DNA from 4 places in the Paenibacillus sp. sgz302190 genome. Region 4 is predicted to be linked to each of the others. Evidence: riboswitches for the same ligand, from Rfam matches in the RefSeq annotation. Region 4 holds a riboswitch; each other region holds the start of a gene.
What was found. Region 4 has a riboswitch for cyclic di-GMP ahead of AC6RNO_RS13620 (putative motility protein). Riboswitches for the same ligand answer to the same signal wherever they lie in the genome.

Region 1: linked by a shared signal. The riboswitch ahead of AC6RNO_RS30670 (PilZ domain-containing protein) and the one ahead of AC6RNO_RS13620 (putative motility protein) in region 4 are both predicted to bind cyclic di-GMP.
Region 2: linked by a shared signal. The riboswitch ahead of AC6RNO_RS07435 (anti-repressor SinI family protein) and the one ahead of AC6RNO_RS13620 (putative motility protein) in region 4 are both predicted to bind cyclic di-GMP.
Region 3: linked by a shared signal. The riboswitch ahead of AC6RNO_RS35110 (S-layer homology domain-containing protein) and the one ahead of AC6RNO_RS13620 (putative motility protein) in region 4 are both predicted to bind cyclic di-GMP.

The regions. Positions count from the first base shown of each region.
Region 1 covers NZ_JBZYAO010000042.1:716-8,077, reverse strand. Annotated here, with positions in the region: gene AC6RNO_RS30690 (Ger(x)C family spore germination protein) at 1-451, opposite strand, end outside; gene AC6RNO_RS30685 (Ger(x)C family spore germination protein) at 513-1,628, opposite strand; gene AC6RNO_RS30680 (endospore germination permease) at 1,625-2,725, opposite strand; gene AC6RNO_RS30675 (spore germination protein) at 2,722-4,263, opposite strand; gene AC6RNO_RS30670 (PilZ domain-containing protein) at 4,434-5,192, opposite strand; cyclic di-GMP riboswitch class I at 5,298-5,385, opposite strand; gene tadA (tRNA adenosine(34) deaminase TadA) at 5,646-6,104, shown strand; tRNA gene AC6RNO_RS30660 (tRNA-Arg) at 6,206-6,280, shown strand; gene AC6RNO_RS30655 (helix-turn-helix domain-containing protein) at 6,825-7,076, shown strand.
Region 2 covers NZ_JBZYAO010000004.1:149,520-156,881, forward strand. Annotated here, with positions in the region: gene AC6RNO_RS07415 (metallophosphoesterase) at 1-259, shown strand, start outside; gene AC6RNO_RS07420 (aminotransferase class I/II-fold pyridoxal phosphate-dependent enzyme) at 334-1,458, shown strand; gene AC6RNO_RS07425 (helix-turn-helix domain-containing protein) at 1,498-1,833, shown strand; gene AC6RNO_RS07430 (helix-turn-helix domain-containing protein) at 2,090-2,425, shown strand; cyclic di-GMP riboswitch class II at 2,609-2,692, shown strand; gene AC6RNO_RS07435 (anti-repressor SinI family protein) at 2,746-2,961, shown strand; gene galE (UDP-glucose 4-epimerase GalE) at 3,119-4,132, shown strand; gene AC6RNO_RS07445 (hypothetical protein) at 4,344-5,408, shown strand; gene AC6RNO_RS07450 (glycoside hydrolase family 88 protein) at 6,417-7,362, opposite strand, start outside.
Region 3 covers NZ_JBZYAO010000062.1:10,942-18,303, reverse strand. Annotated here, with positions in the region: gene AC6RNO_RS35115 (DUF5704 domain-containing protein) at 1-1,934, opposite strand, end outside; gene AC6RNO_RS35110 (S-layer homology domain-containing protein) at 2,999-4,189, opposite strand; cyclic di-GMP riboswitch class I at 4,245-4,356, opposite strand; gene AC6RNO_RS35105 (amidohydrolase family protein) at 4,649-6,007, shown strand; gene AC6RNO_RS35100 (stalk domain-containing protein) at 6,267-6,848, opposite strand; gene AC6RNO_RS35095 (DUF5050 domain-containing protein) at 6,922-7,362, opposite strand, start outside.
Region 4 covers NZ_JBZYAO010000010.1:88,843-96,204, forward strand. Annotated here, with positions in the region: gene carB (carbamoyl-phosphate synthase large subunit) at 1-871, shown strand, start outside; gene pyrF (orotidine-5'-phosphate decarboxylase) at 888-1,619, shown strand; gene pyrE (orotate phosphoribosyltransferase) at 1,659-2,300, shown strand; cyclic di-GMP riboswitch class I at 2,369-2,456, shown strand; gene AC6RNO_RS13620 (putative motility protein) at 2,476-2,685, shown strand; gene AC6RNO_RS13625 (hypothetical protein) at 3,031-3,327, opposite strand; gene AC6RNO_RS13630 (LysR substrate-binding domain-containing protein) at 3,740-4,621, opposite strand; gene dapA (4-hydroxy-tetrahydrodipicolinate synthase) at 4,745-5,620, shown strand; gene AC6RNO_RS13640 (RidA family protein) at 5,644-6,030, shown strand; gene AC6RNO_RS13645 (GNAT family N-acetyltransferase) at 6,099-6,605, opposite strand; gene AC6RNO_RS13650 (dipeptidase) at 6,633-7,362, opposite strand, start outside.

The DNA.
Region 1 (7,362 bases), on a different contig from region 4:
GCAGCATCGGCTGATCCTTCGGATTCAAATAAATGATCTCGGAAAGAGGTCCGTCGAAATAAAGGACCCTGTCGGCTATCGTATTTTTCGAATCGCGAAAAAGGACGTCCGTCATCGTGAACCAGTCCTCATGCTTCAGAAGGCGTTTGCCGACAACGAATACCTGGTAGTTCTTGCCTGTGAAAACGCCTGACGAATGGGCGTCCTGCCCTGCTCTCGACTCGCGAAACGTTGGCGCTTTAGCTTTGGTTTCCCGGCTCTTCTTCTTGACATTTCTGCTGAACACCGGAAAAGTCGAGTACATGACAGGATTATTGTCCGGATCGAGGTCCAAGCCGAGCGCAAGGGGGAGATTGGCGTCTTCCATATCCAGACGGTCGGAGCATCCCGGCATCATGACGAAGGCTATGGCAATAGCGATAAGCCTGATATACAGTGAACGCTTGATCATAAGCATCTCCTCCACTCAATCGTTCTTGCGCCCTGTCAATCTCCCTATGGCGTCGCAAACTTCACTTCACGGGCCCCATACTTTCCAAAGTGACTTTCACGGATACATGTACGTCCGCTTGGGCGAACGTTTCTCCCCAATAATCTTCCACTTTCTTGTACTGCTTATATTCAAAAGCGTTTGCGTAGATCCCTAAGCCGAACGGATCGATTTTATACTTTTGTATTTTCCTGATGAGGTTCTCGAATTTCTTTTGCAATTGTTCGGCGATCAACTGCTCCAGTTCGGTTCCCTTTCCTCGCATATCGTAAGGAAATAACCGTTCCGTCAGCGCAATAGGCATTTTAATGCTCAAATCGAAACGAAATTTGTCGTCGCGATAGGAGGTCTTGACCTTCGTTTTTATTCTTTCGGAGCTAAAGCTTAACTTGTCCGAATTAAGCGGACCACGCTTCGGATAGCCGGGAATGGATAGCGTCAAGCTGACCGTTTTTTTCGCTTCACTTTGTAATATTTGCATGTAAATGGTTTCTTCCGCATCCAGAGAAGCGACATATTTGCCCGTATGATCAAGGAGGGCCGTTCCTCTCAACTTAATCTCATTATCCATCTGAACTTCAGCAATATAGGGAGTCATCCCCTTCTCATATATTTGCCGGTGCAGCCCCTGCATCGTTGTTTTCACCGTCTCCGATCTCGAACTCTTCGTATCGACCATCCCTTTCACTAATACGGGGAGGAACGGCTGGTCTTTCGGACTCATGAAGATGACTTCAGAGAGAGGACCGTCGTACATAACGACTCTGGAGGTTAACGTATTTTTTGCATCGCGAAAGAAGACATCCATAATCTTGAACCAGCCGGGATGCTGCAAGAGGCGTTTGCCGACAAGGATGACAATAAGCTTTCTGCCCTGAAAAATGCCCGGCGTATAGGCATCCAATTCTCCCCTCCCCTGTCTGACCGTCTGCACAGGTACGCCGAGTTCCTTGCTTTTCTTCTTGGCGCTTCTGCTGAACACAGGCATAACCACAAAGTTAACCTCTTTATTATTCTCATCGAGATCATAGCCCCCCAAAAGCGGGATTGCGGCGTCTTCAAGATCCAGTCGGTCGCTACAGCCCGAGACGATGATAGCCATGACGATAGCCAGCATAAAAATCCGCCGTTTGTTCATAAGTTCTTCCTCCACCGGAACCGGTCATGCATCCACATCAAAATGATTAAAAAAACGGGAAATATGTATTCCACGACAATCCCGATGTAAAGAAGAAATTGTCCCATCCGGTCGTTCTGATTGAATGTGGGCATGTAGAAAAATGTGCCGACAGCAAGCAGCAAACAAATCACACGCAAATGTCCCCGATGATCCTGCTTGCCGAGCAGCCAGCTCGTGCACACTACGCCCAAGTACACGGTCGGAACCCATGCCAAGGAAAACATTAACAAATAAAACGCTATAAACAGCACTTCGATACGTTCCGCAAACTTGAATTCGATTACTTTCAGTACATTGACCCCAGGCTCGTTGTATCCGGTAATTTCGTCCGGGCTGAAATAAACAAAACAAATGATCGTGACGGATAAATGAATGAACAGTGTAATCGTATTGGAAAAGACAATATTCATGGAAGCTTTTTTCTTATTCTGCAAAAACGGGTAGAACATAAACGTCGTTGAAAATCCTATGTAAAAATAGAGCGCTTCCGGTACGCCATGAAAAATAGGCATCCACCCTTCCTTCAGCACGGGAAGCAAATGAAGCCAGTGGGCTTCTTTTAGCGGAAACAAATAAATAAACGGTAACCACAGCGAGAGGAGAAATACAATTTCCGCATATCTTCCCACAACCCGAAGTCCACCTCGAGCAATCACATACGTGGGGATAATCAGCAGCAGCATAAGGAGAAAGGGCGAAGTTTGCTGCAGCAGCCAGGCCTTCGTCATTAATACCGTGTATACGAGCCCTATGTATCCGTAGAAAAAGAGATAGAGAGCAAACAGGATGGCTCCCGCTCTGCCCGCCCATTTGCCCCAGTATTTCGTCAGCAAATCAAGCAAGGTATCATCGGGATTTTTTTGCATAATCCGGATAATGATCAGGCTTGCCGCTATCGTTAAAGCCCAACCAAGGATAAGCGAGATCCAGCCGTCCGTACCCGCCTGTTCGGCCATTATTCTGGGCAGCGCTACAAAAAAAATGCTCACCTGCAAGCCCGAATTGATAAAAATGTACTGTAGGGAGGTAATCGTATGACCCGAATTTTTGCTCATTTATCGTCACCCTTGGAACGGCTGGGACCTTGCCGCATCGGTTGAACCGGCCTCGCGCTGACAGGACGCCTATCCATTTTCCATAACGGCAAGCGAACGAACGCGTCCTTCCAATCGACCAGCCGGATCGGCGCGAGCGGAGTGCTGTAAGGAGTTCCGAGAGATTCCAGCGAAATGAGGTGTCCGACCATCGTCATCATCCCGACAATAATGCCAACGAAGCCGAACATCGAAGCGGCTATCATCATCGCGAAGCGAATCAGCCGAATGGCGGCGACCATATCGTAGTTGGGCAGGATGAAAGAAGCGATGGCGGTAAAAGAAACGACAATAACCATAATATTGTTGATGAGCCCCGCCTGTACGATCGCCTGGCCGATGACGATGCCTCCGACAATGCCGACCGTTTGCCCGACCGGAGCGGGCAGCCGAATTCCCGCTTCCCGCATCATTTCAAGCGTAAGCTCCATAATGACCGCTTCCACGAAAGGAGGGAACGGCACACGTCCTCTGAACTCCCCGATCGTGAGCAGCAATTTGATGGGAATGATCTCAAAGTGGTAAGAAATGACAGCTATGTAGAACGCCGGCAAAAAGACGGCGACAAAGAACGCAAAAAGTCTCAGCAGCCGGATAAAAGTAGCGATCGACCAGCGTGTGCTGTAATCGTCGACGCTCTGAAAAAACGATGTGAACGAGGCCGGACCGACGAGCACGCTCGGAGAACGGTCTACGACAACGACGAATCTTCCCTGCAAAACTTGCGATGCTGCAGCATCCGGCCGTTCCGTCAAAATAAATTGCGGAAACGGAGAATACGGATTATCCTCGATCAGCTCCGCCAACTCGCCGGTATTAATGATCGTGTCGATATTCAGCATCTGAATCCGGTCTTCCAGCTCCTGCAGCACCTCGGGATGCGCGACATCCTCCAGGTATAGAACGGATACGATAGTATGCCCGCGTTGCCCTACTCTTAATTCCTTTATTTTCAATTCGCGGTTGGGAATGTAGCGCCGGATAAGCGCAACGTTCTGAGTGCTCGTTTCAACAAAGCCTTGATGCGCTCCTTTCAGGGACGCCTCAAGCTGCGGATCTGCAATCGCCCGCTGCGGCCAGCCCTGCGTATCGAGAGAATACGACTCCGCCCGTCCGTCGACAAAAAGTATGCTGCGGCCATGCAGAACTGCGACCTCGATTTGCGCCCACGCCTGCAGCGTAATAACCTGACCGATTGTCAAAATAAAATCGCCGTCCGCATCGTCGCTCCCATCGTCGAATTGAAGCGGGCGGAGCACGTTGTTGTTGATCGAGTTTTTATCCACGAGCCCGCTCAGATAAACAAGCGCGGCTTGCTCTCCCGTGCGCTTGATTGTAAATTGCCGTACGATCAGATCGGGAGTTTGCGTAAACAGGTTATGTAAATCGGCGATATTTTGCGATAGGGACGTACCGATGGAGTCGTTATTTTGCTGACGATTGGACCTCTGCGGGGCTGAATGATACTTTCTCCTGCCGAACAAGTTCGAAAAGCGCATCGCTCATCACCTCATTTTTGATGTCTGCTTCTGCTGTTCCATTGAACGATGGTATCAATTATAACCTTGCGAATTGTCCCTAATCTTATGCATAACTTGCGCAAATAGATTGACACTAACTTGCTGCGACGAATCGCCGGCGCCGTGTTTGAATAAAAAAAAGCCCGCGGTTATTGATGCACCGCAGACCGGATATCCATGACTTTTTTCAATTTGATGTCTTGTTTTTGTACGAAGTAGGCCTCGACCTGATTTTTCAAAATAAAGGCCCGCAGCGCATTCGTTTTATTTTCCGGAATTTCAACGTATCGGACTCCGTAATAAAAAAAGCCTGCACCCAAAGCCTCTCTTCGGACGATTTCGGTTACGCAAGATATGGAAAAACCGAGCAGAAGCTCGATTTCGAGCCGCGCGCTATTTTCCAGACTCATATTTTTATCCGCATTCATATTGTTTTCAATCACAAATCCTACGCCGCTCAAGCTGATATTTTTGACGCTAAGGCTGATCGGATGCTCGAAACTTTGCTTGTTTCTCTTATTCTTGTCATGCAGACTGTGCAGCAAGCCGCCCTGAACGACATCGATTCGCGGGTGCTCCCTCTTCTCCGTAAACTTCTTCCGGTTATCGGGCGGATTAATCACGATGATCGAACCCTCGTCTTTGGCCACGACCGACGTCTCAAAAACGAATAGCCCCGATTTGGAATAAACCGTAATCTTGACCTTGTCCCCGAGCCGAAAAACATCGTATTGAGGCAGCTCGATTTCGATAATGTCGCCAAGCACGTACGTTACTATTCCCGTCGCTACAAAATCGCTTTTATCCAGCACCGCTTTGCTGTCAATCAAAATTTCCGCGTCGTTGCCTTCCTTGCTTCCGTAGATTTTGACCAAATCCATCTTTCTCTCCCTATCCGACAGCTTCATGGCATATCCTCCTGTTCTCTACAAACAGATTAGGCTATAAATAAAAAAATAGACTGTCCCTTCCTGTCGGGGCAACCTATTTACCTAAATCAAACAAGCTTGATTTCCGGTAACCAGGCTGTCATGGTTCTTGTAGAACTTTAGACCCTCGGCTTTGCGTCCTTGCCTTTCGGCAAGTTTGCCCTTATCAAATCTGATCTCGTTATGTATGCGATTATACCTATCAGTAGGTTAAAAGACCTAAAATTTTAATTCTAGTATACCTAGTTTAGCCGTCGGATTCAACCGTTTTCGCAGGCAGCTTGATTTCAGAGCGGCGAGTCCCTACAATGAAACTCATATATCCACAACTTTTCAACTTATCCACACACTTGTCCACAGAATGTTAACAACGAATGCTTGTTCGACTTCTATTCACATGTGGATAACATTTTTTTAAGCGAGGTGTCCCCTGTGGATGAACATATATATTGGATGCGGGAAGCGATCCATGAAGCTTTGAAAGCCGAAACGATCCGTGAAGTTCCAATCGGCGCTATTGTCGTGCGTGACGGTGAAATTATAGGCCGCGGCTACAACCTGCGCGAAACGTCCCTGGATCCGACCGCTCATGCCGAGATGATCGCGATCCGCCAGGCCAGCGAGCATTTGCAGGCGTGGCGTCTACTGGACTGCAAGCTCTACGTCACGCTGGAGCCGTGTCCGATGTGCGCGGGAGCCATCGTTCAATCGCGCATTCCGCAAGTGATCTATGGTACCGCAGATCCCAAAGCAGGGTGCGCCGGCACGCTGATGAACCTGCTGCAGGAAGAACGTTTCAATCACCGCGTCGACGTAATCAGCGGCGTGCTGCAGGAAGAATGCGCAGCGCTGCTGACCCAGTTCTTCCGCAAGCTTCGGAACAAGGTCTAGAAGTCTGTTCGATCCGAACCTAGATTCCTAGACCGGCAAGCTGGCAAGGCAAGAGCACGGTTGCATGACGAAAAACTCCGTGTTAAAATAGTCTTTGCTATGCGCCCGTAGCTCAGCAGGATAGAGCGACAGTTTCCTAAACTGTGCGTCGCGGGTTCGAATCCCGCCGTGGCGCGTATAACCCCGCTTTAATCGGGTGGAATCAAACGCAATTTATGCGAACTTCTTACGGTAATAAACGTAGGAAGTTTTTTTATTTATGGACTTATGAGCTGGCTTATTTCGAAGCACAGGTTAACAACGCGCTGGCGCGCATACTCCTCAGTCAGAAAACAGCCACCTTCATACGGCAAAAGCCGCCTGAGGACGTACGCACGTATGTCCCATCTTCGCGCAACTTTACGCGTGATATCGTAACGATTTCGTCTTCCGGTTCGAGAATCAACGCTACATTCTCTATTAGTAGATACGCATTCCAATCAAAAACTAACATTTCATTAGCAACGTCATCCCGATGTTTCATTCGTACCGTTATCTTGCGAATAGCCATCACCTCCTTTCCGGTCAGGACGCTCGCGTGTAAACTGAGGTTCCGTATGTGAAATGAAATTTATAATATCATTTTGAGTTATTATCTTAAATTGATATTAACCCAATTTGTTAATAACGTCAAGCGTTGTTATTGTGGTAGAATGGAAATTAATAGGAGCGTGGTTTTCGTTGATTCGTTTTAAGCTTTCGGAGATGTTAGATAAACGTGGGATGACCATGTACCAAATAAGCAAACAGACTGGCATTCGACCGAATACTTTGAGCCAGTGGGTTAACAATGAAAAATTACGTGAGGAAGACAAACACGTTAAAGCAGTTAGTGTTGAGGTTCTTAATCTATTATGTAAAACATTAGACTGCACTCCTGCTGAGCTGTTCGAGTACATAGCAGACAACGATCAAAAGACCAAGAAACCATAATAGGGGCAGTGGTAGCCGTTTACGTGCAGACTGAATCGGAATAATCCAATGCGCCTCTGACTTGCAACCCCCTTTACATGCGTTATCGCACATGATATAATGAAACCGTTAGGAGGTGATGTAAATGCTTACCCTTCTGACGGCGATAATCCAGCTATTGGTTGCTCTCGTCAATCTCTACATAGTGCTGGAAAATCACCGAAAAGAAAAAGACTCCAAGCGTCGGAAGCGCTCGAAGTCTCGTAAGTAAATCACCGGAGAGGTTTAAAACCTCTCCCCCTAACAA
Region 2 (7,362 bases), on a different contig from region 4:
GCATGAGCCTGATCTTGCGGATATTTGTTCCGGTTTCGGTGTGAACGCCCAATTCTCGGGACACTCGCATGGCGGCCAAATTCGCAAGCCGTTCTCCAAGCCATTTTTCACCCCGGAACTTGGACAAAAATATGTAGACGGATTGTACGCCATTGGAGACAGGCGGATGCCTTTATACGTGAACCGCGGGATCGGCACCAGCTTTTTACCGATCCGCATGTTTTGCAGACCGGAAATTACTATATTTCATATATCTTAATTCAACATGCTGGAAGGAAAGGTGCGTTGCAAGTGACATCGGAGAAAAAAAGAATCTATTTATCGGCTCCGCATATGAGCGGCCAGGAACAAACATACATAGCCCAAGCCTTCGAAACGAACTGGATTGCTCCGCTAGGACCGCATGTCGATGCTTTTGAGAGCGAGCTTGCCGCCTATGTCGGAATGAACGGCGCAGCTGCCGTAAGCTCCGGAACCGCGGCCATTCATCTTGCTTTGCGGTTGCTGGGCGTGGAGCAGGGCGACAAAGTGTTTTGCTCGAGCTTGACATTCGTAGCCAGCGCCAACCCGATTATTTACCAGGGAGCCGTGCCCGTCTTTATCGATTCGGAGCCTGAGACCTGGAACATGTCGCCTGATGCGTTGGAACGCGCGTTAGCGGATGCGGACCGTGAGGGAGAGCTGCCCAAGGCCATTATTGTGGTGAATTTATACGGACAAAGCGCGAAAATGGACGAGATCCTTGCATTATGCAATCGATACGATATTCCCGTGATCGAAGACGCAGCGGAGTCGCTAGGTTCGACGTACAAAGGACAAGCGAGCGGATCTTTCGGCAAGTACGGCATCTATTCCTTTAATGGAAACAAAATTATTACGACGTCCGGCGGAGGCATGCTTGTTTCCAATGATCCGGATGATTTGCAAAAAGCGCGTTTCTTGGCCACTCAAGCCAGGGATGCGGCCGTGCATTACCAGCATTCGGAGCTTGGCTTTAATTATCGCATGAGCAACGTATTGGCAGGGATTGGGCGCGCGCAATTGGGCGTACTGGATGAGCGGGTGAGTGCTCGAAGAGCCATTTTCGAAAAGTACCGGCAGGGCCTATCCGGCATCCCGGGCATACAATTTATGCCTGAATTGGAGAACACAAGGTCGAACCGATGGCTTACCGTGATCACCCTGGATGAGGAACAACATGGCGTAAGCGTCAAATCCATACTCGAAGCAATGACAGCAGAAAACATCGAAGCCCGTCCGGTTTGGAAACCGCTTCATCTGCAGCCTCTTTTTGGGGGAGCGGCATATTACCGGCATGCGGAGAACGAAAGTGTTTCCGAGAAATTGTTTAACACCGGCTTATGCTTGCCATCAGGATCCGGGATGATGGAAGAGGAGCAGACGAGAGTTATCGATTGCATGAAAAGCACATTACGGCACAAAGCGGCTGTCAGATAGCATGGAATATATTACATCGTTAAAAAAAGGAAGATCTTGATGATAGGAACTCGAGTACAGCAGCTTCGCAAGGAAAAGGGATTGTCTCTGTCCGAGCTGGCAGAGCGGGCCGGCGTGGCCAAATCATATATAAGCAATTTGGAACGTGATGTTCAAAAGAACCCGTCGATACAATTTCTCGAGAAAATCGCCTCCGTTCTGAAGGTGCCTGTAGACAGGTTTCTTGATCAAGAAGCTCCGGAAACGAATGTCGCAGAACTGGATCAGGAATGGTATCAGCTTATTAAAGAAGCTATGTCATCCGGTATTAACAAGCACCAGTTTAAAGAATTCCTTGAGTTTAACAAATGGCGTTTGACGAACCCCGGCGAGTGAACGGCGGCGCTGAGAGTCCGGCGGGCGAAGTTTGTTTTGTGCAACCCGCCGGACACCGGGGGTAGGCCTTCGAAATGCATCTCCTTAAATGGCAAATAGAAGTTTAACCGCTTTTATTTCTCCATTTTTGTGCAGATGCATTTTTTCTTTTCTGAAAATTGTATGCGGTTGGAAAATATAGCGATAGTCTGGGCAGGGGTACTTTGCTATAATATGCGTAAACATGGTGAATAAAGCAAAAAGGAAGATGATAAGTGTGATTGGTAAAAGGATTCAAAGATTACGGCTGGAAAAAAAACTCAGCTTATCTGAGCTTGCTGCCAAGGCTGAAGTCGCCAAATCTTATTTAAGCAATATGGAAAGAGATATTCAGAAAAATCCGTCCATTCAATTTTTGGAAAAAATTGCGGTTGCGCTTGACGTGCCGCTCGACTTGATCCTGCACGGAGAACAGCCGAAAGTGCAAGAAGAACTGGACAGCCAGTGGCAGGATTTAGTCAAAGAGGCGATGGATTCGGGAGTAACGAAGGAGCAGTTTCGCGAATTTTTGGAATTCAGCAAATGGAAGAAAAACCAGGAAAACAACAAGTAAGCATCCTACTAATTACTTATCTATTGCGGATACATTAGTATCATTTTCCTAAAAAACAATGACCTAGCAGTTTTTTTTCAAATTTTTTGGTGGAATTTAGGAGAAGGTCGTTGTATAATAGGCTTAGGTTGATGAGAAATGTTTCAGTCTTAGGCCTTGAGATCTATTCCGCAATTGGATAATTAATTATGGGAATACTTTGATACATGCGCCGTATGTGGGCACCTGGAGCATGTGGAGTTAGTGGTGCAACCGACCCAATCTATTAAACCGTTAATAGATGGTTTTTTGCAAACAAACTTCACATTGGAGGTAATAGTATGTCCAAAGTATTTGTGCAATTGGGTATGGAACGCAATCCCTTGGATTCAGACTGGGTAGAAATGATTCGCGAGGCTCGCAGCTTGGGGTTAACAATTGGTGAAGTGCAAGCTTATTTAGGGTCATTCGCACAGTTGGACAGAGGGTTAACCAAATATACGAACATCAACGCCGGGGCTGCCAATAATGACCTGTCCGGCAAAGTCGTTGTGTAATCATGCATTTGTTACCGGAGCGCACTGATCCTTTTCCTTGAGAAGGGTGGGGCGTTTTTTTGGTATTTGCTAAAATGGCATAAATCCATTAAGTTGGAAAAAGGCTGCATGCAGATGCGCCGGCGCAATGAAATCGTAAATTGGAGGAACGGAAATCATGTCCATTCTAGTAACTGGCGGAGCAGGTTATATTGGCAGCCATACCTGTGTCGAACTGCTTGACAAGGGTTATGAGATCGTCGTTGTCGACAATCTGATGAACAGCAAGCCGGAGGCGCTTGAGCGGGTCCGTGAGCTGACGGGGAAGGATTTTGCATTTTATCAATTGGATTTGCTCGACTTTGCGGGGCTGGAACAGGTGTTTCGCGAGCATTCGATCGAAGCGGTGATCCATTTTGCAGGGTTAAAGGCAGTGGGGGAATCGGTCTCTTTTCCTTTATCTTACTACCACAACAATATTACCGGCACATTAATTCTGTGCAATGTCATGCAAAAATACGATGTCCGCAAATTGGTGTTCAGCTCTTCGGCAACTGTCTACGGGGTGCCTGAGCAGGTGCCGATTCATGAACATTTTCCGCTCGACGCGACGAATCCATACGGTCAAACAAAGCTTATGATCGAGCGGATTTTGCAGGACTTGTACATCTCGGATCACAGCTGGAGCATATCGCTGCTGCGGTATTTTAATCCGGTCGGAGCGCACCCCAGCGGACGAATCGGGGAAGATCCGAACGGCGTGCCGAACAATCTGATGCCGTATGTGAGCCAAGTGGCTATCGGCAAACTGGAAAAGCTGCGGGTATACGGGAACGATTATCCGACCGTAGACGGAACCGGAGTCAGGGATTATATTCACGTCAGCGATCTGGCCAAAGGGCATTTAAAAGCATTGGAACAACTGCTGTCCAGGAGCGGGATCGAAGCGTATAATCTCGGTACCGGCCGGGGTTACAGCGTGCTTGAAATGGTCGAAGCCTTTCAAAAAGCTTCCGGAAAAGTAATATCGTACAGCATCGAGGAGCGCAGGCCGGGGGATGTGGCTACGTGCTATGCGGACACAACGAAAGCGCGCGAGCAATTAGGCTGGGTTGCCGAGAAAGGCGTTGAAGACATGTGCGCAGACGCCTGGCGCTGGCAATTCAACAACCCTAACGGATATGAAAAATAAACAGGCTGGTGTTGTTCCCTGACAGCAGCCGGACTTTGCCAAACTGCAGACAACTGCAGTTTTTTTGCGTTTCATGCGACGGCAGCCGGACTCAGGAAACCCTCAGGCAACGCTCATGGTTTATTAAGTCGGCGCTCAGGGGGGATTCAGGAAAGGGGCCTATACTTGGTCTTGTAAACAACAAAAACATTCGAAAAGGTGGAATAACAATATGAAAACTATTAGCAAAAAAATTCTCGCAGGTACGATTGCAGCATCTTTTGTTCTTGGAACAGGTTTTGTCGGAGCGCTACATAATCAGGCGTATGCCGATACAGTGAGCGGCTCGACCGTTCAAAAATCGGACGGCTTCAAAGACCGCGGCGGCCGCCAAGGAGGTTTCTACGGAGGCAGCATCGTCAAGGAAGCGGCAGCTGTGCTGGGCGTAGACGAGAGCACGCTTCAGGCGTCGCTGAAAGAAGGCAAGACGCTGCTTGAAGTCGCGCAAGCGGCCGGCTTGACGGAGGACGATTTCCTGGCGAAGCTGGTTGCCGCCGAAACGACGGCGATCAACGAGAAGGTGACGGCCGGCAAGCTGACGCAAGAGCAGGCCGACAAGCTGATAACGGATCTTTCGACTCGTTTGAAACAGCAAATTGAGAACAAAGGCTTCGGCAACAAAGGCGAAGGATTCCGCGGCGGTGAGCAGGGCGGACGCGGCGGCTTCCAAGGCGGCAAGCTCGACGAAACGGCGGCAACCGTGCTGGGCGTAGACGTGAGCACGATCCAGGCATCGCTGAAAGAAGGCAAGACGCTGCTGGAAATCGCGCAAGCGGCCGGCTTGACGGAGAATGATTTCCTGGCCAAGCTGACTGACGCTCAAAAAACGGCAATCGCTGCCCAAGTTACGGCAGGCACGATCACGCAAGCGGAAGCGGACAAAATCACCGCGGATCTTGCGACCCGCCTGAAACAGCATATAGAGAACGCAAGACCTGAAGGCGGACAAGAAAACGGAGGCGAGGGTCATCGTGGCGGCGGCTTCGGCGGCGGTTTCCTGGGGAACTCTGAGGCGCTGACGACGATTCTGGGCATCACGCAGGATGAGCTGAAAACCGAGCTGGATTCCGGCAAGACGATCGCTGAAATTGCAGCGGCCAAAGGAATTAGCGAAGACGACCTGATCAGCAAACTCAAAGACAGCTTGACCGATACGCTGAAAAAATTCGTTGAAGACAAGCACCAAAAACCGGAAGCGCCTGCCGCAGACGCAACGGACAGCACTTCCACGAACTAACATAGCGGAAAAAGGGGCTGCCCCTTTGCCTCGAAATTTCACCTGAAGAAAGGACCTCATTCTCCACTTGATAGTGGAATTTGAGGTCCTTTTGCTCGATTTTTGGGCCGTTCCCATACTATGCGCACGCTTTTGGGGCAGCCTCTTTTTTCGCCGCACGCAGTTTCCAGTGCGCGGTGTTACGCTGCATGACGGCGGTGGGTCGGCTGCATGTTGAGTTCGGGGAATGGAGGCACGGCCTCCTACTTCCCTCTCGTGCCCCCCCTGCTTGCCTGCCTCTCGCTTGCAAAGCCTGCAGATTTGCAGGAACAGTTCTGAGGCAAATACATCAAGGAGCATAAAGGTGTATTTTTCAGGCTGCTCAGAAATCTGCACGCCAGAGCCAGTCGCAAACTCGCCTGGCTGCACCAAGAAAACCTGCAAAAATACATGAATTTGCGCCCTTGATCGCTAGCTGCGAAGAATTCCTGCATTTGTGCAGGCTTTTCACCGAAAACATGGGCTCAGATTCACTTTCAGCAAAAATTCCTGCACTTTTGCAGGTTTTTCGCCCCAATTAGCCGATTTCACGGAAAAAACCTGCACTTTCGCAGGTTTTCTCCCTACCCAAGCTGCCTCATCCCCCTTATTGAGCACCGTTGCGACCCGTACAGGAGAGGTGGGGGTTGGGGAAGAACAGCTGCGCCAACAATCAGATTTTGCAGGTTTTCAACGCGCTAAAGGGATGCGCCCCTCCAATGTATGTTTTCTCAGCAGCCAGATTTTTGCAGTTTTTTTGCGTGCGGCTGGCGAAGCATCGTTTTGGCAACGCATTCTTCCGGGGCCTCCTTCTAACGATGCAATCCGCTTGACAGAAGTATACCGCATCGGTCCCGGCGGATTTGGCGCTGGTACCGGCTCCGGCAGCTTCAGTGCCCCCAGCAGATCAGGTGGCTTTGGGGCGCTGGCCCCGCCTCCGGCGGCTTCGGCATCTCCGGCGGCCTTTGCGGCTTCGGTAGCTCCGGTAGCTCAGGTGGCTTTGGTGCTGCAGGTGTCGGCGAGAAACCGTTGCAGCTTCAGCACTTCAATGCCGGCCAGCAAGACGATGCCTATGCCGTGCGTATCGTTGAGCAGCCAAGGCAGATCGTCCTTGTAGTAGCCGACGCTGTACGAGTAGCCCGATCCGCGGCACACCCCGTACACGTTTCCGTACTTATCGATCGAGATGCGGGCCAGCCCGTTCCAGCCTTTTTGAATGGCCGGCATGTATCGGTCCGCATCGTCAATCCAGCCGTGGCGTATCCCGCGCGCGTAGGCGTAGAGGAACATCGAGGTGCAGGATGTTTCCTCATACGACTCCGGCTCGGTGAGCACCTGATGCCACAGGCCGCTGTGGCCTTGCAGACGCAAAAAGCCTTCGCACAATTCATTGAAAAATTGAAGGAGCTCTTTGCGGCGGCTATGCTGCTCCGGCAGCACCTCCAGCAGTTCGGACAGCGAGAACAGCACCCAGCCGTTGCCGCGCCCCCAGGCGATTCTCGTCGGTTTGTCTATACCGAAATCGTAAACATGGGACATGATCTGCCGCTCGGGCATGAATAACCGCTTTTTGAACTGCACGAACTGATTGGCCGCATCATCCAAAAAGCCGATCTCTCCCGTCCGCTGATAACAGCGGCACAGGTAAGGCACGCTCATGTACAGATCGTCACACCACAGCGTCGCGTTCGGAAAGTCGACATGACGCGGTTTGCGGTACAATGCGCCGTCGGGCAGGCGCTCCTGCTTGCTGCCGATATAATCCGCGATCACGTCGGCGATCGCCTCCGCGCCTTGCAGCTCGCGCTCCTGCAGCGCCAGCAGCATCGTGGCTCCGAAGGAGCCGCAGTCGTCAAGGCTGTCGAGCGTAGCCAATGTGTTCAATACGCCTGAGGCGCCGTATTGTTCCTTGTCCCATTTGGCATACCCGTACAGG
Region 3 (7,362 bases), on a different contig from region 4:
ATCGAAGCCAGCGCCCGCTGTGGATCGACCGTGCTCGGCACGCCGGTTTTCGGTCCGATCATTGTCCGCGTCAGCCATGGCGACGTGAACCATGCGTACGCATTGCCAACCCAAGACTTGCGCTTAGCCCGGTACAAAAAGTCGCTTACGCCATAGTTGCCCGCCACATACGCGGCCGTATCGGTAAGCTCTTCGCCCGGCACATTACGCATCGTGTCGTTCAGCAGCACATGCCGCTGCTGCTTGTCGTCCGCGGAGCCGATTTTCACAAAATACCTCACCGGGTTCTCTGAGTAGGCGTGGTAGTACAGGTCGACCGGAATGCGCCCCGTTCCATCCTTATTCACGAAATAAAACGATGGCGTGATCCGAATGCCATCCCGTCGCCCGAACATGTTCCCTTTCGTCTTCAAATCGAATTTAAAATGATACCCGGTCTTGATCGACACGGTATGGTCATAGCCCGGAAACGGGTGGCTTCCCGGGTGAATCGGCAGCACATACGGATAGCTGTTGCCCCGCGGGCTTCCGTCGATATCATTCGTGCCGGTCCAGTACGAAACGCCTGTCGGCGAGATGCCGTCGCTCGTGCGGAACACGTACTGCCAGTCATAGTCACCGATATCCGTGATATGAAAATCGTACAGCCTGCCGATCACCTCTACCGGGATCGTGTTCGTGGCCACATGGTTCGGCCAATCGAAATTGGCGCTCGTTTGCGTCGTAAAGTCAGTGGGCGCATTGATCGCAATCGACCGAAAATGAACTGTATAAAACCCTTCGTCGATCCACGTCGGCATGATGAACGTCATGTCCGGCTGATTCACCGGAATGTCGACCCAGGTGCCGGCCGTGATGTACGCCGACTTGTCCGCATTCCAGACGTCGAACTCGAAGCGGACTTGCTTGTTGGCGGTGTACTTGGCGTAATCGCCGTACCCGTTTGTGACCCCGTACCCGCCGAAGCCAGGGTACGCGTCATGCTGGCCGGTCGTCGGCACGAACACCGTGAACGGCCGATCCAAAATGACCGCCGCCCGGCCTGCGGTGGGCACGACTTTTTCATTGTGCGCCTGATCGTCGGTCACAGACGGGTACATGACCACCGGTGTATGCACCGTCACCGGGTTGATGCCATTGATCGGATAGTCTTTATCCGATCCGCCTTTGACATTCCCCGGGATCAGCGGGTAATAGATCGTGCCGGTCGTCGGCTGGTCCGCCCGGTTGACGAGCGAATTGCTGACGACGTAGCCATTGCCGTACAGTACATCCCGGCCGATTTGCGTCGGCTGCGGAATCGTTCCCGGCGTCTGTCCCTGATCGGGATGCCGGGAATTTTCCATAACGGTTACGCCGTTAAACACGACCAGGTCATTGTTCACCTGGTTGCGGCCCACGACGTTCTCCGCTGCCGATTGAAACTCCGGCGGCGTACCTCCGGGTGGCGGGCCGCCGCCTGTCCCAAGGTCAACGGGATTACAAGCAGCTGGGTGCACGTGTGTATTGACATCATCTTTATTGTCAGATTGCAGGGTCGGCCCTGTATAGCCGGTGGCATCCAGCGTCACGGTCCCGCCGTATCCGCCCAGCGCATAATTGCTGACCGTAGCTTTTTCCAGTTCGTACACTTCCAGATTGTCGATTTGCCAGTACGAATACGGACGTGTCACGGTCATCGTTTGATTTACGGTTTCAGTCTTGGTAACAGGCGGAGCCATTGGACCTCCTGAGACCGTCCATACATACGTTTTTTTGACGGAAACGGAGTAGGTCACTTCACCGGTCATATTCGCGAATTGATTTTGAAATAAATAATTCAGCCCCAATGCGTTCGCATAAAGGCTTTCCGAAGTCGGGATGCCTTTTAACACATCGAATCTTTCCGCATCCCGCATATCCGCGCGAAGTACGCCGCTTGCCGCAGGATCCATGACGGCGTCCTGATTGATCGTTCCTTTGATCGGGGGACCAATCCGGGAACTGCACCCTAATGTAGGTGGTGGAGGACACCCTCCTGCAGGACACGAATCATCAAATGTTGCCTTCAACACTTTGTCGTATTTATAAGTTTTACCTTTTATATCTGCTAAAAATTTAGCATAATAGTAAACTTGTTTTGCCCCAGGGTTAGCCCATATGTGTTTGTAAGTATCATTATTAAAGGTTTGCTGGTAGTAAACCTTGAACGTATCCATAGTCCCGTCGGGATTAGCTACACTTACATATTGCGTGCTTGGATCTGTAAGCCCGGTGTCACCTGTATTTTGGTCTGTGATTGGTTCAGTGAAAATCGTTCGGACATTTTCAAGTGAGTAGTCACCACTACTTGCGGCAATATAATCAGTTGGAATATAGATAGAATCTTGTGTTAGAAAAGCCTTTGTTCGGTGCAATGTCAATGACAAATGATTGTCCGTACATCCGGGATATTGAGGAAAAGGCCCATATCCTCTATCAGATTCCCTTGCTGGTGCTGCACTGCCACCGGGACAAGCTATATTATCTTGCCACTGAGTGTCCCCTACACCGGCATACCAAACCTGGCCATTACCTTTAGCCGTATCATAAATAGACCATCTATCCCAATAATAAGAACCAGGGTCTGTCTTATTGTCTTTTGACCAAACCTCGATCTCGGTTCCGCTTAAAGTATCTGTTCCGGAGAAGGAAGCGCTGCCTGGTGAAAATCCATTGACCTTACGAAGTAATGTCCCGTTATTATCATACCAGGCTAGTTCGGTGATTACCTGTCCCGAAGGTGCATGTACAGTAATGGGATTCGTGTCTATCGATGAAACGGAACTAAAAGTTAATCCTCCGAAGTTATATAACCTGGATGAATCTATATTTAAGGTGTACGCTATTGTTTGAGTTGACGGAGCTGCTTTAGCATGGTTACTAAACATGACATCTATCTGAACCGACGCAATTAAAACAATAAGAGCTAATAATAAACTTCTACATGCTCTCATATGTGGTTGCTCCTCCTGATTATTTAGTTAGGGTAGGTATCTATAACACTTTTAGAGACAGGAGTATGCCCGGTAACAGAAGGAGTTTTTACATTCAAAACGAAACCTTCATTCTCGAATTTTGCTTTTGGGATAATATAAGCATTGATATATGGATAAGTAATCGCATAGGGAACGTTTAATGTTCCGGAAATAATGTCTTGAAAACTTTGCTTATACCCATATAACGAAAAAGGCAAATAATTGATTTTAGGGGCTAATGTATTTATGTCAACATGGGATTTAGCATACAGAATATAGCTTGCCGGATAATTCTTAATTGGGTTTTTATACGCCCCTGAACCCCAAGAAAGCTCGTTGATTGGAAGGAGATTTTTGTTCGGATCGTTGGGGTCTTCAAGATCGATAAGAATTAATTGATCAATTGTTCCCTTGAAATCGGGTGCATCAATGGCTAAATCGTCCGGATTCCAGTAATCAATTGCAAGTTTATCTGTGCCCCTTACTTTTTGGTTGAAAAAATCCGGATAGATGGTAAATATATTTGTTCTGTGCCAAACTAACTCTGCATTTGCTACAGCGTGTTTGTCAGCAGAAAGCGTTTGGCCGTCCTTAATGGAAAGAATACGCTCAATGATGGCCACCGCTTGAGCGCGCGTCGTCGTTTCGTCCGCCCCAAGTGTGCCGCTATCGTCCAGGCCGGTGATCAGCCCGGCTTTGGTCGCCAGATACATCCATTTCTTATCATCCAAGTTCTTGTCGCCAGTAGCCGCCCGAACCGCTATGCGCGCCATTTCTTGACGCGTCATCGGCGTATTCCAGTCTCCGCTCGTAAAGTCGCTCCATTGATGAATCCCCGCGGTGACCGCCGCGTTAATGTACGGCAAATACCAGTCACTGCCGCTGGCGGTGCCGGAAACCGAAAGATGAAGCGCGGTATCGACCATTTTGATAAACTCGGCGCGCGTCACTTTTTCGTTCGGTTTGAAAGAATGGTCTTGATAGCCGTCGACATAGCCTTTTTGAATGGCTCCAGCGATAGTTGTTTCCGCCCAATGTCCTTTCGTGTCGCTGAAGCTGCCTGTGGAAGCCGTACCGGCGGTAGTTATCGCTTTTGTTCCCGGCGCAGCAGTGGTAGAATCGGCCTCGGCAGCGTGAATGGAAGTTCCAAGTAGTGCGGCAGTTGCTAGTGATGCAATCCAATATACTTTCATTTGTATACCCCCAAAGGAATGAATTTACTTTTCTCAAATCAAAAAACCAACCGATTTCGGCAACCCGGCTGCCGTTTCTCCGAGAAATGTCTTACGACATATCCTTTGTAGAAGTAGGCCCGTGGCTTTGCGTCCCTGTCTTTCGAACAGGTTTGCCTTTTCGTGTTCAGTTGGTTTATAGGCATTTAAAACTACAAAAATAGTACATAAGATTTAATACAAGTCCCATATTAACCCATAATCTAACATATTTCCACATAATATTAATTTCTTGCACCTACTTGAACACACGCCGATCTTTTTCTTTCTTCATCAATAGCCTAGAGCTACGTTTGAGCAAGTGTCATAATTAAGTCTTGACCAAATATGTTAAATTATGTAATATTTTCTTTGTAAGCATTAGGTGTAAATTCGTTTTTCATCATCACTTTTGTAAAATCCATTCATTTGTCAAAGGAGATGGGAAGGTTGAGTAGACGTTACTTAATTAAAAACGGCTGCGTTTTGACGATGGACAAATCTTTAGGGGATTTTAAGAAAGCGGACATTTTAGTAGAAGACTCTGTCATTGCAACGATTCAAGAAGATCTCGAAGTATCGGATTGTGAAATGGTCGACGCAACGGATATGATTGTCATGCCGGGATTGGTGGATACCCATCGGCACGTTTGGGAATCTTTGGTGCGAACTATAGGCGCCGACTGGTCGTTGCCTACCTATTTGCAAAACATTTATTATGGCGGGTTTGGAAGCAGGCTGCGTCCCGCGGATTGTTATGCCGCTAACCTGTTGGGAGCTTTGGAAGCGCTCAATGCCGGCGTAACCACTCTTTTGGATTGGACGATGATTTATTCTCCCGATCATGCGGACGAATTGATTCGCGGCTTGCAGCATTCCGGCATTCGTGCCGTGTTCGCGTACGGAGCTTCCGGTGAAACCGAATATTGGAACCGTGATAGCAAAAAAATGGTTACTGACGATGTGCGCCGCGTAAAACAGCAGTATTTTTCCTCCGATGATCAATTATTAACGATGGGGTTAGCCATTAGAGGACCGGAATTTAGTCACTGGGATACATCGGTTCAGGAAATCCAGCTTGCCAGAGAACTGGGTGCGGTATGTTCCATGCATATTGGCTTCGGCAGTTGGGGGCCGGATGACCGATCCGTTGAAAAGCTATATAAAGCCGGTTTGCTTGGCCCCGATTTAAATATGGTACATGCAAATACAATGGGCTATGACGAATACAAAATGCTCGCAGATTCAGGAGCGTCGATATCCGTTACTCCCGAGGTGGAAATGATGATGGGGCACGGGTATCCTGCCACCGGGTTATTTCTTGAGAACGGCGGGACTCCTGCCCTTGGCGTGGATGTGGTGACTTCAACCGGCGGAGACATGTTTACGCAAATGAAATTCATGCTTCAGGCGGAGCGGGCGAGAACGAATCAGAGCATTTTAGCTTCCAAAAACATGCCCGGCGAATTAAGTTTGAAGGCTCGGCAAGTATTAAATTTTGCAACCCTGGCAGGAGCCCAGGCCTTGGGGTTAGAACGGAAAACCGGTACCTTGACTCCTGGAAAAGAAGCCGACCTCATCCTGATTCGGACGACGGGTTTGAATATGTTTCCTGTTTCCGACCCGGTCGGTGCCGTCGTGCAATTTGCAAATCCGGCCAACGTTGATTCCGTGTTTGTTTCCGGTCGTCCGGTAAAGCGGCACGGACAGCTTCTTCACGCGGACCTGAACCACGTGCGTAAAATCGCTAATGAAAGTAGAGATTTCCTGTTCTCTACATCTGCAGACGCTCCAAGCTGAGTTGTTTAAAAAAACCGGTCTCCAAGTCCTGGAAACCGGCTTTTTATTTGCGCTGTTCGCTGCTGGCTAGCTTCGGCATAATTTAAATGAAAATAACCAGAAAGATATAGAAACTAAAACACAACGAACCCACAATAAGTGAGTTCGTTGTATTTGGCACAAAAATTATCGCTGCAAGGTTCTTGTTGGTTGAATTGGTAGGGGGGGGGGGCGAATCGTCACATGCATTCCCGCTGACCGCACGCACCCTGGTGTCCTGCTATTTATACTTTGGGATGTTTTCTTCATCTCGCCAACCGTTGAAGTAACCTACGTGAAGTTTAACAGAAGAATAATTCACGAAATCCCCATCGCCAAGTAACTCAAAGCTATGCGTCCCAGCCTCATAAGTGTTACTAATAACAACAAAACCTAATTGTTCCCCCTTATCATTGAAAAATGCTAAGTTTGCACCGACCTGTGCCTGTCTTGGTATTTTGAAGACTCCTGAAACTTTGGTTTGATTGCCTTCTTTCACAAGTATTAAATTTCCCACCTGCATATCATCTGTTGAAAGAGGATTTGGGTCAACAATATCGAGCTGTCCTTGTTTGATAATGACTTCTTGTGTTTCTCCGTTATAACCAACACCAGCTCCTAAACTTTCAGCTACAAAACGAATGGGTACATAAACATGACCTTCATAGTTTAGAGTGACATACCCGCTTCCGATTTCTTTTGATTGATCATTGATATTGATCTTAACTGGAAATAAAAGTGATTGAATGTTATTTGAAGCAGCTACCGCAGTTGCCATTGTCAAAGACGATCCAATTAGCATTCCAATTATTATTTTTTTCATAGCATTAGCTCCTTATAGTTACCATCATAAACCTGGATATCAATTGTTTGTGATAAGAACAATGACCTGACCGTTATTTCACTTCCATGTGGTCGAGCTGGTTGTTCCCCTCCCACGCGCGGTTGTAATATATCGTGTCGCCCGCGAAGTAGAGTGAAGTCGCACGAGCGGTCGTCAGACCGGTTTCCCCCGTACCGTCAATGCGGAGCTTGTCGATATTGTTGGATCCCATAATTCCGAAGTAGCCATCGGCCATGTAAATCCAGCCTTGGCGGTATTGAAGCGTCAAAATCCCGCGCTCCGAGGTGTACAGCGGAATATCGACCAGCCCGTTCCCGCTCATTTTGTTCAATTGCATACCGTTATGGCAAACATAATAGATCCATCCGTCGATGACGACCGCATGGGTCACATCTTCGCGAAGCTCCCGATTGTCGGAGCCGTCCAGATTCATCCGAAACAGACGGTTTTGTCTTATATAATAGATCGTATCCCCATCCAGAAAAAATCCGGA
Region 4 (7,362 bases):
CGAACGTGCAGGGGTACACTCCGGCGACTCGATCGCCGTCTACCCGCCGCAGACGGTTTCCGCTGAAATTAAACAGAAGATCATCGATATTACGACAAAAATTGCGCTCGAACTGAAAGTTGTAGGACTGGTCAACATCCAGTTCGTCATCTTCAACGATGAAGTGTATGTGATCGAGGTGAATCCGCGCTCGTCCAGAACGGTTCCGTTCCTGAGCAAAGTGACGAACATTCCGATGGCGAATGTGGCAACCCGGGTCATCATGGGGCAAAAGCTTGCCGATATGGGCTACGAAAGCGGCTTATGGCCGGAAGACCACTACGTATCCGTGAAAGTGCCGGTGTTCTCCTTCGCGAAGCTGCGCCGCGTGGACACGACGCTCGGACCGGAGATGAAATCGACCGGCGAAGTGATGGGCCGCGATACGAACTTTGCAAAGGCGCTGTACAAAGGCTTGATCGGCGCAGGCATGAAAATTCCTGCTGCAGGTTCGGTCGTCGTAACGGTGTCGGACAAAGATAAAGACGAGGCGATTGAAATCATGAAAGGTTTCTACCGTCTCGGCTACAAAATTATCGCCACAGGCGGAACGGCCAAAGCGCTGGAAGAAGCCGGCCTCCCGGTAACGACAGTGAACAAGCTGAGCGAAGGCTCGCCGAACATTCTCGACCTGATCCGCGGCGGCGAGGCGCAGTTCGTTGTGAACACGCTGACGAAGGGCAAAACGCCTGAGCGTGACGGCTTCCGCATTCGCCGCGAAGCGGTGGAGAACGGCGTTGTCTGCATGACGTCGCTTGACACGGTCCGCGCGCTCTGCAACATGCTTGAAGCGGTCAACTTCTCCTCCCGTGCCATGCCTGTGCATGCTTAAGGGGCGGTGAGTGCGAATGAGTACCTACACTCGTGCGGACGTTGCCGGAAAGATTATGGTCGCTCTGGATTACCCGACAGCCGAAGGGGCCAAGGAGCTGCTGCGGCAGCTCGAAGGCATCCCTTGCTATATGAAAGTGGGCATGCAGCTGTTTTTCGCTGCGGGCCCAGGCTTTGTAGCCGGTCTGAAGGATAAAGGCTATAAAGTGTTTTTGGATTTGAAAATGCACGACATCCCGAACACGGTGAAGGGCGGGGCGGAGAGCATTACGCGCCTCGGCGCGGATGTGTTCAACGTCCATGCCGCCGGCGGCAAGCGGATGATGGAAGCGGCTCTCGAGGGCGTGGACAAAGCCCTCGCTCCGGGAGCGGGACGCCCGATTGTCATCGGCGTCACCCAGCTGACCAGCACCGGCCAGCAGGTGCTGAACGAAGAAATCGGCCTGACAGGCACTGTCGAGCAGGCCGTGCTTCGCTATGCCCGCCTGGCGCAGTCGGCGGGGCTGCAGGGCGTCGTTGCGTCACCGCTTGAAGTGACGCAAATCAAAGCGGCGTGCGGTGACGCATTCGTCACCGTAACGCCGGGCATTCGCCCTGCGGGCGCCGATATCGGCGACCAGACGCGCGTCATGACGCCGGCTGAGGCGTTCGCGCAGGGCACCGATTTTGTCGTGATCGGCCGTCCGATTACGGCGGCGGCCGATCCCAGAGCGGCGATGGAGTCGATCATCGCCTCCGTCGCGCTTTGACGGGCCTGCCCCTACATTCGAAAGGAACGGTGAGAGAACATGAGTCAGCTTGAAACGATAGCGAAGCGAGTTGCTTCCTCATTATTGGAGATAGGAGCGGTAACGCTTCGCCCGCAGCAGCCTTTTACGTGGACATCGGGCCTCAAGTCGCCGATTTATTGCGATAACCGGCTGACCATGTCTCATCCGGCTATACGCGAGCTGATTGCAGACAGTTTTGTGCTGCTGATCAAGGAAAAGTTTCCGCAAGCCGAAGTGGTCGCCGGCACGGCGACTGCCGGCATTCCTCACGCGGCATGGGTCGCACAGAAGCTGGGCCTGCCCATGATATACGTCCGTGACAAAGCCAAAGGCCACGGCAAGGAGAACCTGATCGAGGGGACTGTTAAGCCCGGTCAGCAAGTCATCGTGATCGAAGACCTGATCTCAACCGGCGGAAGCTCGCTGAAAGCGGCTTTGGCCGTTAACGATGCGGGGGCGAAAGCATTGGGCGTTCTCGCGATCTTTTCCTATCAATTGGATAAGGCGGCGGACGCTTTCCGGGAAGCCGGAATGCCGCTTCATACGCTTTCCAATTATACGAAGCTGCTTGAAGTAGCTTTGGAGCAAGGAGCAATCAAAGAAGAAGACATGGAACTCCTCCGCTCCTGGCGGGCAAATCCGGCTCAATTCGGACTGTAATCTTGCGCAGAAATTGACGATTTAGGATAAATGGCCTATACTGAAGGGGCGCAAAGTTCTGCCTGACATCTGCGAAACGGCAAACGGCGCGAAAGCGTCTGACGCAAAGCTACAGGGGCTAATCGGCTTGCAGCCGTACGCCAGCCAGCTACCGAACGGTGAGAGGAGGAAGATTATGAGCGTAAATGCCCCGCTATCCGCGGTCGGAAGCGGCAATGCTTTGCAGCAAGCAGTCGGACTGCAGCTGCTGAAAAAAATCAATAATACGCAAACGGCGCAAGCAAGCGTGATGCTGGAAGATTTCGCGAAATCCCAGCAGCAAGTTGCGGCGGCCGCCGCTTCAGTCACCCCCCACTTGGGGCGCAGCATCGACATTCGTGTATAATTGCACAAAGCCGGGAAGCTCTACCTTTTCGAAAAGGAGAGCTTCTTTTTTTGTGGCTTGGCGCGCACCGGATTAATACTTGCTCGTTAAGGCCTAATTGGTCTGGCAACGTAGAATGAGCCTCGCATTTACGAGTTTGTCGCGCAATATTCTTGCAAAAACCCCCATGACGTCGTGGACATCACCCCACAGAATGAAAATAATTCAGGTCTATTGTGTCTATTTTCGTATAAAGTGGAGCATTTTGCGCTTTGACGAGCTTGCCGTGGTAAATTCCTGCAGAACGCGGAGCATTTTGCGCATTGACGATCTTGTCGTGGTATTATCCTGTAGAAAGTAGTGCTTTTAGCACTTTGACGAGCTTGCCGCGAAAAATTCCTGCAAAAGTGCAGTTTTTTTCGTATTAACGAGCTTGCCGTGGTAAATTCCTGCAAAAGTACAGTTTTTTTCGCCCATATACGGGGTTAGCGCCAGTTTGGTCGGAAATTCCTGCACAATCGCAGGCTTTTCCTCCAAACGAGCCGTATCCATCGAAAAAGCCTGTACTTTTGCAGGTTTTGCTGGAGCTATGCCTCTTTTCAAACGGCTGGGCCGTTCTAATTGGGTGGGGATAGAGTGCCTTCCCGCAGTTAAAGCCGACAATGTACATCTTACCAACAAGCGAGGGCGGGGGATGCGATTACGATGCGGCTCCAGTCAGGCGAGGCCGTTTCTCAACGCCCGCAAATCTCAGGCGCGCGTTGTGTCGCCGACGCATGTCGAAGCTCAAAAAAGCATAAAGAAAAAAGAAACTTATGGCAACCTGGTTGTTGATAAGTTTCTTTTTTTGGGGTATGATGCGAGTATTGAAATGATAACAATTCTCAACTCGGGCGGAGAACGCGGGAAGCGTCCTTACAGGCTGTTTGTGCCGGCCCGAGCGATGACGCGGATCGATCGCACTGCGTGCGGTGTTGCGCGGCATGACGCCGGTCGACCACGACCACCCAGCGACAACCCGCAGCAGAAAAGGCTGCTGGTGGCTGGCAGCCGTCGAGCGTTTCAGCGGCGGAGCTTAGGTTGGTTGAGGCGCCGACAACATGCCGATGAAAGCTTGCAACGCTTGGGACATCCATTTTTTGGGGTGGATGAGCAGTTGCAGGTCCACGCTTAAATTCGGATGAGCGATCGGGATGACGGCAAGCTGCTTGCGTGCCAGTTCGGATTCCACGGCGATCCGGGGCAGCAGGGCGATGCCTAGCCCGTTCATGGCGCACTGCTTGATCGCTTCCAGGTTGCCCAGCTCAAATCCGATGCGAAAAGGGATGCTCTGGTCTTTCAGCAGCTTTTCGAACAAGTTGCGGTATATGCAGCTTTCTTCCGTGACGATAAATTCGTTATGCCCAAGATCGGCCAGCGAAACCTGCTCCGCCAGCGCCAGCGAGTGGCCGGGAGGGGCGACCAGCACGAGCGGTTCTTCCCGAACTTTGATGCAGCGAAGCTGGGTGTCGGCGGGATATTGGTCGAGGATGAGCCCGACATCGTAATCGCCCTCTTTTACTTTCGCAATCAGCGACGTTTCATCGTCCGGCAAAAGTTGGATGCTTAAACCGGGGAATTGCTGTTTGAATTTGTGCAAATAAGGCGGCAAATAATAGGCGGCCAAGGAATCGATCGTGCCGATCGTCAGCGCGCCGTTAACTTGCCTGGCAATCATTTCCTTAGACTGGTCGTAGAGATCGAGCATTTGCACGGCGAGCTTCAGCAAGCTTTCACCCGGAGGCGTAAGCCTCAGCTGCCGTCCGTATCTTTCAAAAAGCGGCACTCCGTAATCCCGCTCCAGCTTTTGAATCTGCATCGTCACGCTGGATTGCGCGTAGCCGAGTTCTTCGGCTGCCCGGGTGAAGCTTTTTTTCCTTGCCACTTCGCGGAACGTCCGAAAATAAGTTAAGTCCATGCCAGCCACCTCATATTATCAATATTTTTGATGAGCGTTATCATTTATTATAGCTAACAGTGATGAACGGTTCCATGCTAAAGTGAAGTAACGATAAAATTAACTATTCGGAGGTTGTTCGCCATGCTGACTGAACGAGAGCTTCAAGGCATATATGTACCTGTTGTTACGCCTTTTGACGATGAGCGGGAGGTGGATGTGGCTTCTTTTTACAATTTGGTATACCAGTTGTTCGAGGATGACATCGACGGATTGATCGTTAACGGAACGACGGGAGAGTCGCCGGGGATATCGGAGGAAGAGCTCGCACTCCTGTTTGCTGCGGCGCAAACCGCACGGCAAGCATCGGGTACGAACGCGCCGCTTGTCGTCGGGACAGGCACCAACGATACGGCTTCGACCGTGAAAAAGACGGAAAAAGCCGGCCAACTGGGTGCAGACGCAGCCCTTGTCGTCGTTCCGTACTATAACCGGCCGAGCCAGCAGGGCATCGTTGAGCATTTTCGCCGCGTCGCGGAGGTTGGCGTGCCTGTCATCGTATACGAGATTCCGTATCGCACCGGAGTTGCGCTGGAGCTCGATACGGTACGGACCATTTTTGAGATCGACGGCGTTATCGGCATGAAAGACAGCACCCCCGGGATTCATCTTGTGTCCGAGCTTTCGCGGCTTGGTTCCAAACCGGTGCTGTGCGGAGATGATATGAATCTGTTTGCCGCTCTGTGCTGCGGGGCCAAGGGGGCTATGAGTGCTTCGGCGAACGTGGAAACGGACCGTTTTGTCGACATGTACAACCATTTCAGGGAAGGCCGGCTTGCCGATAGCAAACGGCTGTTTGAGGAACTGCTTCCGCTTATCCGGCTGTTGTTTGCCGAGCCGAATCCTGCGCCGCTGAAATGGCTGCTGGCCCAGAAGGAGCTTATCGCATCGGACGCAGTGCGGCTGCCTATGGTTCCGATTAGCGGCGCGCTGCAGCAGAAACTGGCCTCATACGTATAAGGATGGAGGGAGGAGGAGCCGGCGTGATGCGCAAGCAAGTATTTTCGGGCTCGCCTTGGGAACCGCGGGTCGGCTACTGCCGGGCAATCCGCGTAGGCGGCAGGATTGAGGTGGCGGGAACGACGGCGATGAGAGATGGCGAAGTCGTTGGAGTCGGCAGCGCCTATGAGCAGACGAAGTGCATTTTGCAAATTATTGAGCGTTCCCTTCAGGAGCTTGGCGCTCAAATGTCCGATGTCGTACGTACAAGAATGTTTGTGACGGATATTTCTTTGTGGGAGGAAATCGGCAGGGCGCACGGCGAAAGTTTCCGCGATATTCAACCGGCGGCAACGATGGTGGAGGTCAAGGCGCTCATTGACCCTCGTCTCCTGGTCGAAATTGAAGCGGAGGCTGTTGTAAGCGAATAATTAAAAAAACGCGTATGATCATCGTCAAAGTTTAGAGAGGTTGACGGATCATACGCGTTTTGTTTTTGTCAGCCGACTCGTTTGCCGAGGATGATGAGATCCCGTTCCACGCCGTCCAGTTCGGCAACGCCCGGCAAATGGGCCCAAGTCTCGAAGCCGCAGCTGCGGAACAGCTTCAGGCTCGGTTCGTTATGTCCGAAGATGAAGCCGAGCAATGTTTTGAGCTGCAGTCCCGGACAAGCGTCTATCGCACGCTGGAGCAAGCTGCGCCCGATGCCGCGGCCGCGGCAAGCTTCGTCGATATAAATGCTGATTTCGGCAGTAGCGTTGTAGGCAGGGCGGCCGTAAAAGGATTGAAAGCTGAGCCAACCGCAAAGGCTCTCGCCGTTTTCCAACACCCACAGCGGCCGGAAGCCGGGGGCATGCTCGTGAAACCACGGCTCGCGGCTTTGCACGGACACCGGCGACGTATCGGCGGTTACCATCCGCCCGGCTACCGTAGAATTGTAAATGCGAACGATTTCCGGAAGGTCCTTCAGAGATGCATCGCGGATCGTATAGTCTTGTATGCTCACGGGAATCTCCTTTTGCCGGGATGCGGTTTATTTGCCGGACTCGGCAAGTTTCAGCCAGAAGCGCGAAATCGTTTCCAGCCCTTTATCCCAATTCGCGAGATGGAAATGCTCGTCAGGGGCATGCAGATTTTCCCCAGGCAACCCGAAGCCGAGCATGACGACCGGCGCATCCAAAAGCCGGCCGAACACTTCAACGATCGGGATCGACCCGCCGCTGCGCGTATATACGGGCCATGCTCCGTACGCTGCTTCGTAAGCTTCGGCGGCGGCGACCATGGTCGGATGGTCAATCGGCGTTATAAACGGATTGCCGCGCAATTGACGGCTCATGACGACCTTGACGCCGGGAGGCGTATGCCCTGCGATGTGTGTTTCCATCGCATCCATAATTTCGTCCGGCGTCTGTGCGGCGACGAGACGGCAGGCGATTTTGGCCGACGCCCGGTTCGGGATGATGGGCTTGATGCCCTCGCCTTGAAAACCGCCGCTCACCGACGTGATTTCAAGGGTCGGTCTGGACGTGGTCTGCTCGTAAAACGAGTAGCCTTGTTCCCCGAATAACGTGTCCACGTTCAATTCGCTGCGAATTTTGCCGGCATCGGGCTCGACTTTTTTGAACGACTCCCGTTCCTGCTCGGATAGTTCGATGACTTTGTCGTAGAAGCCTTCCACGGCTACTTTGCCGTCGGCGTCATGGAACGAGCCGAGCAGCTTCGAGAGCGCGTGTATCGGATTTTGCACGGCGCCGCCGTAAAGT